Regions from separate parts of the Sinorhizobium sp. BJ1 genome, predicted to be linked through region 1. Evidence: riboswitches for the same ligand, from Rfam matches in the RefSeq annotation. Region 1 holds a riboswitch; each other region holds the start of a gene.

Region 1 (4,686 bases):
GAACGACCCAGAGCGATCGGCCCGCATGGGCGATTCCGGACACGAGTCGGAGGCGAGGATCGTCCTTGAGCCGCTCGGCCTCGATCGCCTCGAGAAGCAGGGCCTGCCGGTCGGTCTCGTTTGCATTCGGCGTGATCCAGCAGCGCCGATCCTCGCAGCAGAGGCCGGCTTCCGGATGCTCCTGCAGATACTCGATCGCATATTCGGCGCCCACTGTTCGCGGTCCTGCGTCGACGGACATCTGTCCCTCCTCCTGTCTCCGTGATTGCTCAAGGATTATACTTGATTGTGGCGTCTGTTGCAGGAAGACGTTTTTGCTTGCTGCCGTCGGGAGCAATCGCGGCGTCTCGCTTCACCGGCCTGACGCTGCTCGGCACGATCCAGAACGGTGTCGGCGCGTGAAGCTGATGGCCTATCCGGTGACGCCGCACGAGGAGGCGGTGCTTACCAACATCAAGTACTTCGCTTTCGACCTGCTGCTCGGGCTCTACGACAACGAGGTGAAATATACCGAAGCGGTCTACGACGGCGTCGGCCTCACCGAGACGTCAATAAATTCCTGCACTACAACGCCAACAAGGCGCTGATGAAGCTTGGCTACGAGGCGCTGTTCCCGCCGGAAGCCTGCAAACCCCGCGATCCTGTCGGCGCTCTCGCCGGCCGCCGACGAAAACCATGACTTCTTCGCGGCTGGTCGTCCTATGTCATAGGCAAGGCGGTCGCGACGGAGGACGAGGACTGGGATTTTTGACGCTCCGGCATGGCGATAGAACCGGCCTTGACCAGCTGAGATCAACTATTTAATGAAGCCAGTGACGGTTCCCCTACGATGAAGCGAAGGGGATTAATAGGGAACACGGTGCGGACGACCCAAGAGGGACCAAGACCGTGGCTGCCCCCGCAACTGTAAGCGGATTGCCGCCCATCCTAGTGACGCGAAAGCGTCATGCCACTGCGAGCTCGATCGTGGGAAGGCAGGTGGACGGCAGATATCCGCGAGCCAGGAGACCTGCCGTCATGCGTTCACTCCAATGCGGGCGGGGATGCCCGGAACAGGACACAGCATGACCTCTCCTCGCGCCGATCTGCGCCTTTTAGCCTGCGGTCTTCCCCGTTCCTCGACGCCGTCGCGCTGTCGGCAGGCGGTCTGACTCCGTCCGTCCGCGCCACGAACGGCCGCATTCCGTGCGGCCGCTTCATCGAATCCGGGGAATAGACTTATGAAAAGCATCTTTGCGAAATCTAATCGCGGCATCCTGTGGGCTGCTGCCGTTCTTCTGGCGGCCATCGGCATGGAGGCCCAGGCCGCCGAAACCAGCTATCCGCTGACGCTTACCAATTGCGGCCGCCCGGTCACCTTCCCGAAGGCGCCCGAACGCGCCGTCTCGATCGGCCAAAGCAGCACGGAGATCCTGTACCTGCTCGGCCTTCAGGATCGGATGGTGGGTACCGCCGTCTGGATCGGTCCGGTCATCAAGGGTTATGAGGACGCGAATGCAAACGTCGAGCGGCTGGCCGACAACGACCCGAGTTTCGAAGGCGTCGTCGCCAAGAAGCCGGATGTCGTGACGGCGCAGTTCCAGTGGCATGTCGGGCGCGAAGGCATCGTCGCCAAGCCCGAGCAGTTCGAAGAACTCGGCATTCCGGTCTACACGTCGCCTGCCGATTGCGTCGGCAAGGACAATAGCGGCGGCGGCGATGGCGTTCGCCACACGGTCTTCACGATGGACCTCATCTATCAGGAAATCACCGAACTCGCCCAGATCTTCAACGTCCAGGAGCGCGGCGAGAAGCTGGTCGCCGAGTTGAGGGCGCGTGAGGATGCGGCGAAGAAGAAGATCGCGTCGGCGAACGGCAAGCTCTCCGCGGTGTTCTGGTTCTCGAGCGCCGAGCTCGACATCGATCCCTACGTCGCCGGCAAGAACGGCGCGCCGGGCTATATCATGCGGGCGCTCGGCATCGACAATGTCATCGACAGCGAAGAGGAATGGCCGACCGTCGGCTGGGAAACCATCGCCAAGTCCGGCCCGACGCTCGTCGTCGCGGGAAAGATGGAGCGCCGTCGCTTCCCCGCCGACGACGTCGCCGTCAAGCACAAGTTCCTGGAGTCGGACCCGGTAACCAGCCTGATGCCTGCGGTGAAAGAGGGCCACGTCGTCGAGATGGACGCCCAGGCGATGAACCCGACGATCCGGACCATCGAAGGCATCGAGGTGCTGGCCGATGCCGTCGAGAAATCCGGCCTGAACAAGTGATAGGCATCGCGCCATCCTTGTCGCGGACGAGCGCCAGCCTGCTGGCGCTCGTCGTGCTACTGGTCGCGCTCTGGCTGGGCGCGGCGATCGGCGAGACGGCCATTCCCATGGGCGTCGTCGCCAAGACTGTCGCCAACCGATTGTGGGATGCCGGATACGGCCTCGATGCGCTCGACGAGGGCATCATCTGGAACTACCGGGTGAGCCGCGCCATCGTGGCCGCCTGCTGCGGTTCGGCGCTGGCGGTCTCCGGCGTCGTGCTGCAGTCGCTGCTGCGCAATCCGCTGGCCGACCCCTACATTCTCGGTATCTCGGCGGGTGCATCGACCGGTGCGGTCGGCGTCGCCGTTCTCGGCATCGGCGCCGGCCTGCTGACGCTGCCGGTCGGAGCGTTCGCAGGAGCCATTCTCGCCTTCGGGCTCGTCAGCCTTCTGGCGATGCGTGCCGGCAGGGGCCATGGCGCGATCATTCTGGCCGGCGTCGCCGGCTCGCAGCTCTTCAACGCGCTCACGTCGCTCATCGTTACCAAGGCCGCCAATGCGGAACAGGCGCGCGCAATCATGTTCTGGCTGCTCGGCAATCTTTCCGGCGTGCGCTGGCCGGATGTCTGGCTCGCCGTTCCTGTCGCGGTGGTCGGCCTCATTGTCTGCCTGTGGCACGCGCGGGCGCTCGACGCCTTCACCTTCGGATCCGAGTCCGCCGCCTCGCTCGGCATCCCGGTGCGCCGGGTCTATGTCGTCCTGATTGGCGCATCGGCGATGATGACGGCGGCCATGGTCAGCATCGTCGGGTCGATCGGTTTCGTCGGCCTCGTCATCCCGCACGTGTCCCGGATGATCGTCGGCGTCCGGCACGGATTGCTGCTTCCCGCCGCCGCCTTGATCGGGGCGGTGTTCATGATCGCCGCCGACATCGTGTCGCGCGTCATCATTCCGGGGCAGGTGCTGCCGATCGGCGTCGTCACGGCGCTCGTCGGCGCACCGGCCTTTGCCGTCATCCTCAGCCAGCGCAGGACAGTTCGATGAAACTCTCCGCTTGCAATGTCTCGTGGTCGACGGGTGGAGTTTCCATCCTCCGGGATGTCTCGCTCGACGTCGTCGCGGGCGAGTTTCTCGGCATCGTCGGGCCGAACGGCTCCGGCAAGACCAGCCTGATGTCGCTGCTTGCCGGCCTCCGGCGGCCGCGGTCCGGCCGGGTGCTGCTGGACGGACAGGGCGTCGACACGCTGGGACGGAAGGAAATTGCCAAGCGCATTGCGCTGGTCGAGCAGCAGGCCGAAACGGGCGAGCGCATTTCGGCGCGCCAGGCGGTGGAACTCGGCCGCACGCCGCATCTCGGCCCTCTCACACCGTGGTCGACGAGGGATGACGAGATCGTCGACGAGGCGATCCGCAATGTCGGCATGGCGCAGCTTGCGGCGCGGACGTGGCACACGCTGTCGGGCGGGGAGCGGCAGCGCCTGCACATCGCCCGCGCCCTGGCACAACAGCCGCAGATGCTCCTTCTCGACGAGCCGACGAACCACCTCGATGTTGGCCATCAGATCGGTCTCCTGCATCTCGTGCGCCAGCAGAAGCTGACGGCGGTTGCCGCACTTCACGATCTCAACCATGCCGCCATGTTCTGCGACCGCATCGCCTTGATGAGCGGCGGTCGCGTCACTGCATTGGGACGGCCGCACGAAGTTCTCACCCAAGAGCGAATCCGCACCGTCTTCGGCGTCGACGTTGATGTCGAGTACCAGGGCGACGGCCGCTGCCATATCCGTTACCGCGCCCCCGGTTCCCCGCCTGCCGAAAAGCCGATGCTGAAGAGGATTTCATGATCAGTCTTGTCAGGCTGCTGTTGACCGTGCTGATTGCCATTTCGATGCCGGCCTTGGTGAGCGCCGAGACGGTCGAGGTCAAGATGCTGAACCGGGGCGAGAAGGGTTCGATGGTTTTCGAACCGGATTTCCTTGCGCTCCGGCCGGGCGACAGCGTCAAGTTCATCGCCACCAACAAGAGCCACAACGCCGCGACGATCGACGGAATGGTTCCGGACGGGCATCCGGGATTTAAGTGCAAGATCAACGAGGAGATCGTCGTCACCTTCGATAAGCCCGGCTTCTACGGCATCAAATGCTCGCCGCATTACGCCATGGGTATGGTCATGCTGATCAAGGTCGGGCATGTCGAACTGCAGCAGAGCTATCGCGCGATCGAGGTTCCCGCCCGAGCCAAACCGCGCTTCGAAGCGCTCTTTGCTGGAGCCGAAGCGGAGTAGCTGGGAAATAGCGGTCGCGGCCCATACCGAAACTTCCAAGAAAGTCTCCAGGGTAAATGGCACCTCTCCTCCGTATCTGCCGGATAGCTCCGATCATCGGAAGCCCGGCGGACCGTTGCCCCCCGCCCGCAGAGCACAATCGGCGGAAAATCTAGCCTCTCGATTT
Region 2 (4,686 bases), on a different contig from region 1:
GCGTCGGTAATCAGTTCCCGCAGGATGCGGCGATCCATCTCGTCGGCAATTTTCTGCGTCATATCGCTTAATCCCCGGCAAAAAATTGCGCCCATCAAAACGAAGTGATCGCAAATAGCAAGGATCGGCCCAAGCGTTTGATATAATTTAGCCGATAATCGAGTCCGCTTGGGAGATAAGCCATGACCGCGCCGCATCCGTCGAAGACCCATATCGGCAACCACAAACTGCATCCCGAAACGCTGATGCTGAATTATGGTTACGATCCCGAGCTTTCGGAAGGCGCCGTCAAGCCGCCGGTGTTCCTGACCTCCACCTTCGTCTTCCATTCCGCCGAGGAGGGCCGTGACTTCTTCGATTTCGTCTCGGGACGGCGCGAACCGCCGGCGGGCGTCGGTGCCGGACTCGTCTATTCCCGCTTCAACCACCCGAACAGCGAAATCGTCGAAGATCGGCTTGCCGTGTACGAGCGGGCCGAGGCCGGCGCGCTGTTTTCCTCCGGCATGTCGGCAATCGCCACCACGCTGCTTGCCTTCGTGCGGCCGGGCGATGCGATCCTGCATTCGCAGCCGCTCTACGGCGGCACCGAGACGCTGCTCGCCAAGACCTTCCTCAGTCTCGGCATTCATGCCGTCGGCTTTGCCGATGGCACCGACGAAGCGGCGGTCAGCGCTGCCGCCGAGGAGGCGATGAGCAGGGGACGGATCGCCGCGGTGCTCATCGAGACGCCGGCCAACCCCACCAACAGCCTTGTCGATGTCGCAATGATCCGCCGCATCGCCGAAAAAATCAGCGAAAGACAGGGGCAGAGGCCGATCGTCGCCTGCGACAACACCCTGCTCGGCCCGGTCTTCCAGCAGCCGATCGAACACGGCGCCGATCTGTCGCTCTATTCGCTCACCAAATATGTCGGCGGGCACTCCGACCTTATCGCCGGCGCCGTCCTTGGCTCCAAGGCGCTCATCAAACAGGTGAAGGCGCTTCGCGGCTCGATCGGCACGCAGCTCGACCCGCATTCCTGCTGGATGCTCGGTCGGTCGCTCGAAACGCTGTCGGTCCGGATGGAGAAGGCGAACGACAACGCCCGGATCGTCGCCGAGTTCCTGCGCGACCACCCGAAGGTCGAAGGGATCCACTATCTGCCCTTCCACGACGAAGCCTCGCCGGTCGGCCGCGTCTTTGCCGCGCAGTGCACCGGCGCCGGCTCGACCTTCTCCTTCGACATCGCCGGCGGCCAGGAGGCAGCCTTCCGTTTCTTGAACGCCCTGCAGATCTTCAAGCTCGCCGTCAGCCTCGGCGGCACGGAATCGCTCGCCAGCCACCCGGCTGCCATGACTCACTCGGGCGTGCCGATCGAGGTGCGGCGCCGGATCGGCGTGCTCGAATCCACCATCCGCCTGTCGATCGGCATCGAGCATCCGGACGATCTCGTCGCCGACGTCGCCAACGCACTGACGACCGTCTGATCGGTTGCGCCGGGGTTCGTGCCCCGCTCAATGCGACAGGATGTTGACTATGTTGCCGAACGGATCGCGCAGGAAGAAGCGCCGCACGCCCCAGGGCTCGTCGGTGATATCGTAGACGATCTCTGCACCGGCAGCCTTCGCACGCCCATAGACTTCGTCCACGTCATCCACCTCGATCGAGAGCGCCGGCACCGGCGTTCCCGATCCGCCTTCGGTGGCGAAGCTCACCTGCGGCATGGATGAACTGCCCTTGGCTGCGAAGGTGACGAGCCAGCCGTGATCCATAACGATCTCGAGGTCGAGCAGGTCCGCATAAAAGCGGTGCGCCGATGTGGGATCGGACACCTGAAGATTGGGCACGATGCGTCGGACAGTCATGTTTTCCTCCCGAATCTCATGCGGTCCAGTGTTTGACGCTGCGCTTCAGCTTCGGGCGTAGCCGAGCACAAGGAGCGCCAGCGCCCCGATCGAGGCGATTGTGCGGACGTGGTTCCACCAGACCCAATCCGTTAGATAACGCTGCTGCCAGATTTCGACCGCAGCCTCACCGCGGGCCGCTGCGAGTGCGTCGTTCAAGGGGACGTTGAAGACGATCGTCACCATCAGCGTGCCGACGATATAGGCAAGCCCCCCCGCTGCCAGCAGATAGCTCCCCTCCCCGCCCCAGACAAAGGCGGCAACGATGAGCGCGAGGCCAATAAGTGCCGTTCCCATGAAGGCCGTAAGAAACAGCGGATTCTGGATGACCACGTTGATGGCGTTCATCGCAGCGATACCCTCTTCGGGCGGCAGCCGCGAAAGCGCCTGCATGACGCAGACGGAAAAGACGAAGAAGAGCCCAGCCATCAGGCCAGAGCCGACGACGGCAGCGAAGGCCAGTGCGGGAACAAAGGCAATCATCACGCGACACTCCAGACATTGGTTGCGGTTGGTTTCGCGGCCATAGCCGACGATCACCCCGGCTTGAACCTGAGCAAGTCAAGGAAGGAATAACCGACTGACGCATCACAGTCATCAGGGGTTGTCCCGTACCACGTGCCTGCACCGCAAGCTCGCAAAACCCTCTCGTACTTTCCGCTGTGGCTCGATTGACATCGTCGGCGTCCCCACCTAATCATCGATGATCGGTTGGTTCCCGGAATGCGAACGCGTTTCGGGAGTAAACGGGAACGTGACGGGTGGACCCAAGCTGGGCATCTCAATCACGGCCGACCCCGCGACTGTAGAGCAGCGTGAATTTGCTATTCCGGAGCGATCCGGAAGAAGCCACTGGGTAAAACCGCGAGAGGGCGGTTCGAACTGGGAAGGTGAGGCAAATCCCTGGTGCCTAATCTGGGCATCTGACGCTGCGAGCCAGGAAACCTGCCAAGCGATGCGGGCATAGTGCCCAAGGGGAATATCCCATTGCCATCACGGAGGTTGTCATGGCTACGTCTACTGTTTCGAGCATTCCGCTTTCCCTCAGCGACCGACTGACCGCGGGTATCATTGCCCTCATGATCGGTGGCTTCCTGGTCTTCGGTGCCGGCCTGGCGAATTCGGCCGTGCTGCATGACACGGCCCACGACACGCGTCATTCCTACGGCTTCCCCTGCCACTAAGCGAAGCTATGGAACGCTGGCCGCGTTCCAGATCGAACGAAGCAACAACCGACACGCCGGTGCTCGGAGCGTCGTGCCGCTGGCACGCGCCGGCAAGCGCCGGTTTGCGTCCATGGAGCGGGGCCGGCTGCCGCAGGGCGACCGCGCCCGCCGAGGAAAAACGACAATGATCGTCAAGACACTTCTGGCCGCGATTGTGGCCGGGCTGGTAGCCGGCGTCTTCATGACCGGCGCCCAGGAATTGCGCGTCACGCCGCTCATCCTGCATGCGGAAGAATTCGAAGGCGAAGTGCCAGCCGCCCCCGGACAGCCAGCCGGTGAGCAGCCGGCGGCCACGGATCATCAGCAGCATTCGTTGCTGAACGGCGCCCCGTCGTTGGGCGACATGCTTGCCGCGCTTTCCCCGGTCACGCCCGCCTATGCCCATGAGGGCGAAGAACACGAGGAAGGCGGCATCATGTTCGGCATGAGCCGCTTTTCCGGCACGCTTGCCGCCAATCTGGTCACCGGTGCAGGCTTCTCGCTGCTGCTTGCCGGCATCAGCCTGGTGGTCGGCTATCCGATCACGCTTGCCAACGGCGCGCTCTGGGGCGCCTTCGGCTGGCTGGCGGTGCACCTGCTGCCCGCAGTCGGCTTGCCACCGGAACTGCCGGGCTTTCCGGCCGCCGAGCTTGGCGACCGTCAGGCATGGTGGGTGGCGACGATACTGCTCTCCGCCGCCGGCCTTTACCTGTTGGCACTCCGGCACGGAATCGTCGCCAAGCTGGGGGGTCTCGTCCTTGTCGCTGCTCCCCACCTCTATGGCGCGCCGCAGCCGCTCGACATCTCCAGCAACGTGCCGGCCGTGCTCGGCGCCGAGTTCGCCGTCGCCGCGCTTGCGACGACGCTCGCCTTCTGGCTCGTGCTTGGCATCGTCTCCGGTTTCATCAACGACCGGTTTCTCCGGGTGAACTAGCCCACATGCGTCCGTTCGCCGCTTGTCTCTTCTCCCCGCATGCGGGGAGAAGGCCAGGGGTGTGGCTCACGTCACACTTCGTTGGCGAGCAAATGGGCCCGTAGCCGATCTCGTCGAAGTTCAGGCTCCAGCAGCACACAGGTGTCGCAGTAGCTGCCGCCATCGGCACGATAGAAGAGGCAGCAGCCGCCGCGTATCCGGTAGGTCCTGGAGCGCACCTCTCCCCCACCACCGCAAGCAACCTCGATCCTTTCGTAATGAAGCTGCCGCGACGCGAGCGGCGAGTGAGCGTGGTTGACGATCGCCAGCGCCTGCTCGATCGCCTTGTCTTCCTCTTGCCGCCGCCGCCCGATCTCCAGGAAAGCACCGGCGAGACTGTCTGCGGCTAGCCGCCATTGCGCGCGGGCCGACAGGCCGCAGCGGCGTTTCAGAAACGCGATCACCGGCTTGATGTGCGCAACGAAGCCATCATGGAGGCGCTGGTCCAACGCCTCCCGCTCCATCTCACTCTCGCTCTGCGGAAGCTCGACGAGGAAATGAAAGCGGCCTGCCGTGAGCGTCCGCCCGTTGAGAGGTCGCGAAAAGGTTTCGAACCGCAGCGCCGCGACGATCGGAACGAGGCCGCTGGCGAGATGGATCGCTCCCGCCGCAAGGCTCAGCTGGT
Region 3 (4,686 bases), on a different contig from region 1:
CTGCCGGTCGCGGGCGGCACGCCGCGGCTCGTCACGCGCAACCTGCCGTCCTACTGGCACGGCTGGTCCCCGGACGGGCGGACCGTGGCCTATTGCGGCATCCGCGACCAAGTCTTCGACATCTACACGATCTCGGTCGATGGCGGCGAGGAGCGGCGGCTGACGCATGGCGAGGGCCGCAACGACGGACCGGACTGGTCGCCGGACGGCGCGTGGATCTATTTCAACTCGAGCCGCACCGGCCGCATGCAGATCTGGCGGATCAGGCCGGACGGCAGCGATGTCCAGCGCGTTACCGACAGCTCCTATGGCGACTGGTTCCCGCATCCGTCGCCAGACGGCAAGCATCTGCTGGTGCTTTCCTATGATGGCCAGGTCTTCGACCACCCCCGCGACCTCGATGTGCGGCTTCGGCTGATGGATCCGGAAGGCGGCAATGCGCGCGTCCTGTTCGAGCTCTTCGGCGGGCAGGGGACAATCAATGTTCCGAACTGGTCGCCCTCGGGCGAGGCTTTCGCCTTCGTGCGGTATTGGCCCGCGTGAGCCAACGGCGAGCCGACGGTTCGCTCTCAGATCTATGGGAGGAATTCATGGGAAAAGACTACGCCCGGCTGGACGGCAAGGTCGCCGTCGTGACCGGCGGCACGCAGGGGCTCGGCGCCACGATTGCGGGACTGTTCGCTGAACGGGGCGCTGCGGGCATCGTCATCTGCGGGCGCCATGCGGCGAAGGGCGAGGCAAAGGCGACCGAGATCGGTGAGGCGACCGGCGCGAAGGTCGTTTATGTCCAGGCGGACCTGGAGCGCGTGGAGGACGCCCGGGCGGTCGTTGCGGCCTGGGATCGTGAATTTGGCCGAGTCGATGGGCTCGTCAATGCCGCCGCAATCACCGACCGCGGCACGATCCTCGATACGCGGAACTCTTCGATCGCATGTTTTCGATAGACGTGCGTGCTCCCTCCTTCCTGATGCAGGAGACGGTGAAGGTGATGCGGTGTGAGAAGACCGAAGGCACGATCGTCAATATCGGTTCGATGTCGGCGAAGGCGGGCCAGCCTTTCATCGCCGCCTATTGCGCATCCAAGGGTGCTCTGGAGGCGCTGACGAAGAACACCGCCTATGCGCTGCTGCGCAACCGCATCCGCGTCAACGGCCTCAACATCGGCTGGATGGCATCGGAAGGCGAAGACCGCATCCAACGGGAATATCACGGCGCTCCCGAGGACTGGCTGGAGAAGGCGGCGGCAAGCCAGCCTTTCGGGCGGCTCGTCGATCCCGCCGAGGTCGCGCGCGTGCGCCTATCTCTCCTCCGACGAGTCCGGTCTGATGACCGGCTCGGTGATCTGCTTCGACCAGTCAATCTGGGGTGCGTATGACGGATCGCCGCATCCGACAGCGCCGCTTTGAGTCGCTCTCGGCCTGCTGCATGTAGAAACATGCAGCAATCCAAAGCTCTACTGCGATCTTGTGCGTCTGATAAGACGCACGTGCTGTAGTCTTGCCTTTCGCCTGCGCCTGTGCCCATATGCGGCCGTCAGGTGCCCGCTGAGGCGGGAGAATCGGGAAGCCGGTTGAATTCCGGCACGTGCCCAACGCTGTGATGGGGACGGCTGCGCCAAAACAGCTTTGAACGTTTTCAGAGCTTTGCCACTGGGTCTTGATGCGATCCGGGAAGGCGGCCCAGTCGAGTGATCCGTAGTCAGAAGACCGGCCTGACAAGATAGACCGGCCCCGCATGGACGGCGGGAGGTTGTGCATTGTTGGGGATCGAACGATGCTGCCTGACCCGAACGACTGCCTTACGGCGGCCGGTGCCTTTTCACCGGACGAGCGTGCCGCCGTCTATCGCGCCATCGAGACGCGCCGCGACGTACGCGACGAGTTCCTGCCTGAACCGCTGCCCGAGCCTCTGATTTCCCGCTTGCTCGATGCGGCGCATCGCGCCCCGTCCGTCGGCTTCATGCAGCCGTGGAACTTCGTGCTCGTGCGCCGGAGCGAGACGCGGGAGAAAGTCTGGCAGGCATTCCGGCGCGCCAATGAGGAAGCCGCCGGCATGTTTTCAGGCGAGGCGCAGGCGAAATATCGCTCACTCAAGCTCGAGGGCATACGCAAGGCGCCGCTCAGCATTTGCGTGACCTGCGATCGCACGCGCGGCGGCGCCGTCGTGCTCGGGCGCACGCATAATTCGCAAATGGACGTCTACTCGACGGTCTGCGCGGTCCAGAACCTTTGGCTCGCAGCGCGGGCCGAGGGGGTCGGCGTCGGTTGGGTCAGCATTTTCCACGAGGACGAGATCAAGGCGATCCTCGGCATGCCCGAACACATCGAAATCGTCGCCTGGCTGTGCCTCGGTTTTGTCGACCGACTCTACCAGCAACCGGAACTAGCGGTGAAGGGCTGGCGGCAACGGGTACCGCTCGAGGACCTGATCTTCGAGGAAAGATGGGGCCTTCGCGACGGCGGGAAGCGGTTTGTCGACCAGGTCATTCATTCTGCAGCGGCTGATAGCGCGGCCCCCGAGGGTTCTTGAGATCGATCGCGCTCTCTTGCTGCGGCAGAAAGGCGGGGCCGACGACGCGGACCTTGCTGGTCGTGGGGTCGTAGGGGCGCTCTTCCACAGGCTTTGCTGCCGGCGATCCGGACGCCGGCAAAGCCGTGCCCTTGATCGTCACGACGGAGGGGCTGACCACCGAAAGCTTCGTTCCTGACGCGGAATTGTTGCTGCTCTTACCCGTTGCGACCTTGGGTATCTGGCAGCCGCAGATACCGGGCGCACCGACCCCGCGGGTACGATAGGCGAAGGCGTTGGGGAGTTCCGTGTACGGCCTGCCCGTCGACGCGGAAATCATCTGCTCGCTCTCCTCGGTGGCCAGCACGTGATAGTAGAGTTCCGTGTCGGCTGCCGGGCATCGTGCCCGGCAAAGCTCGGTATCGCGTCCGAAGTCGGCCGGTGTCGCGTTCGACGAAATCGGGAAAAATGCGCCGTCGCAAGTACGCACGCACATGGTCCTGAGGCCGCCTGCAGCGCCGTCCTCCATGAATGTGAAGTCGTCCGCTGGACCGTCGAACAGCAACGGATAGTCCTCGCCGTCCGGCGGGAAGTCTTCGAGAATGTTGCGGTGAACGTGAGCCTCTTCGGTGCTCGACTCGTCAGGAATCGTCTCGTCAGGGATCGTCTCGTCCCAGTTCAGGCCGGCTTCTCTTGAGCAACCATTCAACTCCATGGCGGCGACGATCCGCCGGCGCATGTCGTCATTGCCTTTGGAAATCAAATGCCGTCGTTGCGCCTTGAGCGTGCGGAGATTGTCCTCCATCCGGCCGATCGCATCGTCGAGTTCGGCGCAGGCAGCTTCATTTTCGCTGTCGATGTAGACGACGGAGTCATTGCTGCATGCCATGCGCCGGCGTTCGTTCTTTGCGCGGCGAATTTCGATGTTCTGGCGTGAAACCGCGCCGGTGAAATCGCGGAGATCGGCGGTTGTGGTGAAGGCCGCCGGCAGCTCCGCGAGGCGGGCGCTCAGGCGTTCGCATACGCTTGCGGCCGAAGCCTGTCCGGCCATACACAAGGCGAGCGGCAGGAGCGCTGCAGCAAGGCGCATCATCCTCCAGGACGCCGCACTTCTGAACACTGGCACTCGTCTTTTCCTGCGTTTCGCCCCGCCACAGCGCCGTGCGTCTTTTCAGACGCACAAAGGACGCTGTAGCACCTTGAATTGCTGCATATTTGTTTTCCTTAAATCGGCTGCGATTTAAAGAAACAGGCAGTAGTCGCGGAACAAGCGGGGCGCCTGTTTCCTGACATCATACGACGTTGATGCGAGGGCGCAACGGCGAGTCGGCATTTGCGTTAATGCGTTTGGAAGCAGAAACGGCCGGGCCGAGTGAGCGGCCCGGCGACAGATCAGGCCGCTCTGGCGGTTTCGAGCGACATCGGCCGTTCGAGCACAGTGCCCTCGATGGCGGCAACGGCCTTCATTCTTTGAAGAAGGCTGTTCGTCACTTCCCAAGCGACAGCGACCGCGTAGACATTGCCGATCCTCTGCGGCTCTGCGATGCGCTCTCCCGGGCACCCCATCCGGCGGAACATCCGCTCGAGGAAGACGTCGGTGACGGTGACGATATGGCTGATGCCGGAGGCAAGGCCCAGTTCCCCGACGCCGCACATGAGCTCGGCGGCGGCGACCGTCACCTGGTTCGACGTCCGGTCCTGGGAGATATCCGGTTCGATGCAGAAGCGGCTCGATTCCCAAACCGATGCGCTGCGGATTTCCGGATTTCCGCCGAGCAGGACCGGAAATGTATCATCCAGCATGTTCGGCCCTAGCGTTGGTAGAAGTCGCAGGGAACCGCGAAGCCTTCCGGTGTCCGGCGAATACGACATCACATAAAGCGGATTGGCCTTGTCGTAGTGGTCGATTTCCCAATTGCCCTCGGTCTTGACGTCCCATTTCAGAAAGTCATGGAAGACGCGCTTGCGCAGCCGAAACATCTCGTCGATGGCCTGCGGGTGCTGTCCGCGAGCGTTTCCGTTCACTATCCTGATCATCTTTCGCTCCATCGTGTTTGCGCGATGGAGCGATGCTGTCAGGCTCGGGTGACACATGTAACTGTCGGTAGTGACAGTTTAATCCGGAGGTTTTTCCCACCAAATTTGTGGGGTTTTCGGCCAATGGGTCGAGCTCAGATG
Region 4 (4,686 bases), on a different contig from region 1:
TGATCCTTGAGGCTGGAAATGAAGACGGGAAGCGCGCGCATTCCCTCCTCGGCCAGCGCCTCGATCAATGCCTCGACGGGTTTGGTCTCACCGCTCTGGACGAGGGCGCGGTAGAAGCAGATGGCGACGGTGGGGATGGATTCCTTCGTCTCTTTGGAAGCCTTGCCCCCCTCTGCCAAACGCATCCACTCGCCGACCCCGATCACGCCTTCGCCCGGCCACCAGATGCCGGCCTTGAGCAAGGGGCGCGCTGGCTGCGGCTTCTCGCCTCCATCGATCAGCGCCTCGGCATAGTCGAGGAACAAGCCCGCATTGTCGGCACCGCCCTCGGTGAAATAGGCCCAGAGACGCTGACGGTCTTCCGCCGAAACGGTCGAAAAAGGTTCAAGGCCGGGGTCTGGCTTGTCGTCACCCGGCAGAACGGCGATCTGGAACTTGCCAGCGACGGCCGCGGCATAGAGCGCCTCCAGTATGTAGCGAAAATAGCTGGCGCCGCCGAGCGGCCGGACGACGATCAGCTTCGCACGACGCGCCGTGCGTTCGACATAGGTGTCGACCGACATCGGATGCATGAGCGCCATCAGGCTGGCGATACGCAAGGTCTTCGCACCCGTGCGCCTGCGATGGGCGGCGGCGATCGAGGCGAGTTCCGTATCGGCCGCCGACAGAAACAGGATATCGGCCGGGCTTTGGCCGAGATCGATCGCTTCGTTGCCGTCCGCGATCGTGCCTTTCTGGGCTAGGAGGAGATGCATGGATGCTCCTCGTGGATGGCGTGAGAAGACCCGTCTCCAACACCTCCCCACAAGGGGGTGGGGGTGGGGCTGAACCGTGCCCGACGCGTCGGTTCGCCAAGCATCAGCCGTTTGTGCCATGCCGCCGTGCCTCTTGACCGGCAGCGTTGCGGCGGACGCCAACGAAGCCCCTCCCCCTTGTGGGGAGGGGCTGGGGCGGGGTTATTCCCATACGCGCTCAAAATCGCCTCACACCAGCGCCGAGATTGCCGCGCGCACCGCGGTCTCGTCCATGTCGTGCAGGCCGATGACGACGAGGCGCGTGCCGCGCGTCTCGCCGGGTGCCCAGGCGCGGTCGTAATATTGATCGACGCGGGTGCCGACCGCCTGGATCAGGAGACGCATCGGCTTGCCGGGTACATCGGCGAAGCCTTTGAGCCGCAGCACGTCGTGCTTGGCAATAACCCCCTTGAGACGGTCGACGAAGACAGCTGGATCGGCGATCGCTCCGAGCTCAACAACAAAGCTGTCGAACTCGTCGTGGTCGTGCTCCTCGCCGGCCTCATGCTCCATCTCGTGATGCGATTTGCGGTTGGCGATCTCGCCTTCCGTGCCGACCCCGAGGCCGAGCAGGATCGCGGCCGCCACCTCGCCGTTCCTTGCCTCGATCATCGTCGGCTTGCGACTGATACGCGAGGCAACCTCTTCGCGTACGGACTTCAGGCCGGCGGCATCGATAAGATCGGTCTTGTTGAGAACAATGAGGTCGGCGGCGGTCAGTTGGTCCTCGAAGAGCTCTTCGAGCGGGCTCTCGTGGTCAAGGTTGTCGTCATTGACGCGCAGTGCGTCGACCTTGTCGTGATCGTCGGCAAAACGGCCCGCGGCAACGGCGGCGCTGTCGACGACGGTGACGACGCCATCGACCGTCACTTCGCTGCGGATGTCCGGCCAGTTGAAGGCGGCGACCAGCGGCTGCGGCAGGGCCAGACCAGAGGTCTCGATAACGATATGGTCGGGGCGGTTCTCGCGCTCGAGCAATTTCGTCATTGTCGGTATGAAGTCGTCGGCGACGGTGCAGCAAATGCAGCCGTTGGTGAGTTCGATAATGTCCTCTTCCGAGCAGGCTTCCGCTCCGCAGCCTTTCAGCACGTCGCCGTCGACGCCGAGATCGCCGAACTCATTGATGATCAGGGCGATCCGCTTGCCGTCGGCATTCTGCAGCAGATTGCGAATCATCGTCGTCTTGCCGGCACCGAGGAAGCCGGTGATGACGGTGGCGGGGATCTTGCCCGGTTGGGCCTTCGCGAGTGTCATGAATCAACCCTTCATTTTCAGCGGCAACCCAGCCGCGACGAAATAAACTTCGGCGGATTTCTCCGCGACGATCTGATGGAGGCGGCCGGCATGATCGCGAAAGTCGCGCGCCATGCGGTTCTCCGGAACGATGCCGAGACCGACCTCATTCGAAACGAAGACAAGCCGCGCCCGTGCCGCCGGAAGCAAGGCGGCAAGATCCGCGAATTCGGCTGCCATGTCGCGCCCCTCCATCATCAGGTTTGTCACCCAAAGCGTGAGGCAGTCGACAAGGATGGCGCACCCCGGAGCATCCAGGCGGCGAAGCAGTCCGGAAACATCGATCGGCTCCTCATGCGTCGTCCAGCCCTTGCCCTGCCGCGCGGCCTGGTGGTGAGCGATGCGGTCGCGCATTTCCTCGTCATAGGCGCGGCCGGTCGCGACATAATGCATCGGGAGCCCCGAGGCTTCGACGAGCTTTTCAGCGAAACTGGATTTTCCGGAGCGCGCGCCGCCGAGCACGAGGACTGGGCCGGCGTTCGAGATTGTCATCCGACCCGGCCTCGCGCGATGAAACCTGTGGGGCTAGGACGGCCATAGGAAGCGGCTGCGTGACCAGCACGCGCAGAAGACAATGTGTAAGCCACGACAACCTCCGTGCTGGCGTTGGGGAGAACTCCCCCGGGCGAAATGCCCTGATGGACGGCAGGTCTCCTGGCTCTCGGCGTCACGGGCAAGCACTGCGCAGGTGCGCGCAGCGATGCTGGGCCCGAACGGGTCCGCCTCGCCTTCCCGGCGTTTGCTGGCTCGTGAAGGCGGACGATTCGTAGAAGAAGAGGCGTCCAGCCCAGCTGCTCACGATACCACGCCAGTGGCTTTTCCGGCGCGCCCTCCGATCCCGCGAAAACTGCCCCGTGCAGGTTCATCGGAAGAGGAGCGGCATGCCCAATGGCGAACCCTGACCGTTCTACAGTCGCGGGGTCGGCTGCGATAAGGGCGCCCGGTGTGGGTCCGCCCGTCACATTCCCATTTACTCCCCCGCGCCGCTTCGGTGCGGGGGAACCATCCATCGTCGTTAATTATGAAGCGCAGGCGGCAAAGTCAATCGACCGGCTGCGACGCGAGGCCGGCGAATTGCGGCAGCGCGGCCGCGTCGCCGACCGTATCCGATCCTCATACTCCAAACGGGTAGGCAGACACCCTTCCCCACCGCATGGTAAAACGCGCATCTCGAACCTGACGCGGGATACATGTTTCGCACAGGTTTTTCGATCATGTCCATGGCACTGAGTTTCTCAGTACAGCCTTGGTGGGGGGTGCGATGGCATATCTGCGTCGTGCCGCATTTGTCGCGCTAAGCGTCGCGCTTTACGGCTCTATGCCAAGCAAGGCCGCCGAACCAATCGGCCAGGCGATCCGCATCCAGACCCAGGTGAGCGGGGCGCGCGGACCGCTGGTCGTCAGGGACCCGGTCCATCGGGACGAGCGGATTCGAACATCCAGATCGGGACTCGGCCAGTTCGTGTTCCGAGATGGAAGCAAGCTCGCCGTGGGTGCCGGCTCGTCGGTCGTCATTGACAGGTTCGTCTTCGACGACTCGAAATCGGTGCAGAAGCTAACCGTTGCGGCGGCGAAGGGAACATTTCGCTGGATCAGCGGCAACTCGAAACACGCGGCCTATGAGATCCTGACGCCGGCCGGAACGATAGGCGTTCGAGGCACCGTCTTCGACTTTTACGTCGGCGGCGACGGCACGACCGCGGTGGTCCTCTTGAGCGGCGCTGCCGAATTTTGCGGCCGAGGAGGCTGCCAACAGCTGACACGGCGCTGCGACTGTGTCGTCGCCCGCCCGAATGGCGACATGACACGTACAAGGCGGGTCGATCGGAGCACCCTCAGGACACTCGGCAATCAACAGGCGCTGCCGTTCCTCTCCGGCAAGCAGCAGCTCTCGCCCGGATGGAGCGGCACCGGCTGCGGCCTCTCAGCGGCGATCCAAATCCGTCCTGATCCGCCACCCCCCCGTGCCGCGCCGCCAACCAAAACGGCTCCCCCTATCGAGAAGCCGCCCAAACCAGATAAACCCAGCAAGCCCGACAAGCCCAGCAAACCAGATAAGCCCAGCAAACCAGATAAGCCTAGCAAACCAGACAAACCCAGCAAACCGGACAAGCCCAGCAAACCGGACAAGCCCAGCAAACCGGACAAGCCCAGCAAACCGGACAAGCACGGCAAGCCGGACGGACATAAGGATAGACTGAGCAAGCCCGACAGGCCCCACAAGCCAGACGGGCCACGTGACCATGATCACTCGCGTTACGATCGGACGCCAGGATGATGGTGATTGCAATTGAGATCTTGAGAGAAGCAGCGCGGTCCCCGGCGGCGAAGCCGCCCTACTCGGCAACCGCGTCCTTCGCCGTCGGCTCATTGACGAAGTGATCGCCGCGCCGCGAAATCCGGCGGTAGAAGTCCGACAAACCTGGCGCCAGCGCGGACGCCTTGAGCTTTGCGGCTCCCAGAGTGCGACGGCTCTCGGTGGAGCGCGTGCGCAAAGCCTCAATCAGCCGCCGGTGGATATCCTGCAACTCGGTGAATTCGCCAGAGGCGGCAAGTCGCTCGTCACCCACGGTTGCAAAGAGCCTCGTTCGCATGCTCT

Evidence for each region. Region 1 has a riboswitch for cobalamin ahead of CO676_RS35235 (ABC transporter substrate-binding protein). Riboswitches for the same ligand answer to the same signal wherever they lie in the genome.
Region 2: it holds a riboswitch for cobalamin, as region 1 does, so the genes downstream of both, CO676_RS07445 (CbtB-domain containing protein) here and CO676_RS35235 (ABC transporter substrate-binding protein) in region 1, are expected to answer to the same signal.
Region 3: it holds a riboswitch for cobalamin, as region 1 does, so the genes downstream of both, bluB (5,6-dimethylbenzimidazole synthase) here and CO676_RS35235 (ABC transporter substrate-binding protein) in region 1, are expected to answer to the same signal.
Region 4: it holds a riboswitch for cobalamin, as region 1 does, so the genes downstream of both, cobU (bifunctional adenosylcobinamide kinase/adenosylcobinamide-phosphate guanylyltransferase) here and CO676_RS35235 (ABC transporter substrate-binding protein) in region 1, are expected to answer to the same signal.

The regions. Positions count from the first base shown of each region.
Region 1 is NZ_NWTH01000010.1:51,791-56,476, forward strand. Features, by position in the region: gene CO676_RS15935 (hypothetical protein) at 1-241, opposite strand, end outside; partial or broken gene CO676_RS15940 (ribonucleotide-diphosphate reductase subunit beta) at 453-751, shown strand; cobalamin riboswitch at 800-1,032, shown strand; gene CO676_RS35235 (ABC transporter substrate-binding protein) at 1,293-2,255, shown strand; gene CO676_RS15950 (iron ABC transporter permease) at 2,252-3,280, shown strand; gene CO676_RS15955 (ABC transporter ATP-binding protein) at 3,277-4,080, shown strand; gene CO676_RS15960 (pseudoazurin) at 4,077-4,520, shown strand.
Region 2 is NZ_NWTH01000004.1:272,035-276,720, reverse strand. Features, by position in the region: gene CO676_RS07465 (Lrp/AsnC family transcriptional regulator) at 1-62, opposite strand, end outside; gene CO676_RS07460 (cystathionine gamma-synthase family protein) at 183-1,466, shown strand; gene CO676_RS07455 (VOC family protein) at 1,494-1,844, opposite strand; gene CO676_RS07450 (anthrone oxygenase family protein) at 1,890-2,366, opposite strand; cobalamin riboswitch at 2,579-2,851, shown strand; gene CO676_RS07445 (CbtB-domain containing protein) at 2,891-3,067, shown strand; gene CO676_RS07440 (CbtA family protein) at 3,234-4,022, shown strand; gene CO676_RS07435 (ferric iron reductase) at 4,094-4,686, opposite strand, start outside.
Region 3 is NZ_NWTH01000005.1:252,646-257,331, forward strand. Features, by position in the region: gene CO676_RS09685 (TolB family protein) at 1-543, shown strand, start outside; partial or broken gene CO676_RS09690 (SDR family oxidoreductase) at 591-1,406, shown strand; cobalamin riboswitch at 1,519-1,730, shown strand; gene bluB (5,6-dimethylbenzimidazole synthase) at 1,774-2,529, shown strand; gene CO676_RS09700 (DUF2865 domain-containing protein) at 2,483-3,601, opposite strand; gene CO676_RS09705 (acyl-homoserine-lactone synthase) at 3,901-4,545, opposite strand.
Region 4 is NZ_NWTH01000005.1:138,114-142,799, reverse strand. Features, by position in the region: gene cobN (cobaltochelatase subunit CobN) at 1-755, opposite strand, end outside; gene cobW (cobalamin biosynthesis protein CobW) at 984-2,048, opposite strand; gene cobU (bifunctional adenosylcobinamide kinase/adenosylcobinamide-phosphate guanylyltransferase) at 2,052-2,579, opposite strand; cobalamin riboswitch at 2,714-3,109, opposite strand; gene CO676_RS09135 (FecR domain-containing protein) at 3,349-4,365, shown strand; gene CO676_RS09130 (adenylate/guanylate cyclase domain-containing protein) at 4,424-4,686, opposite strand, start outside.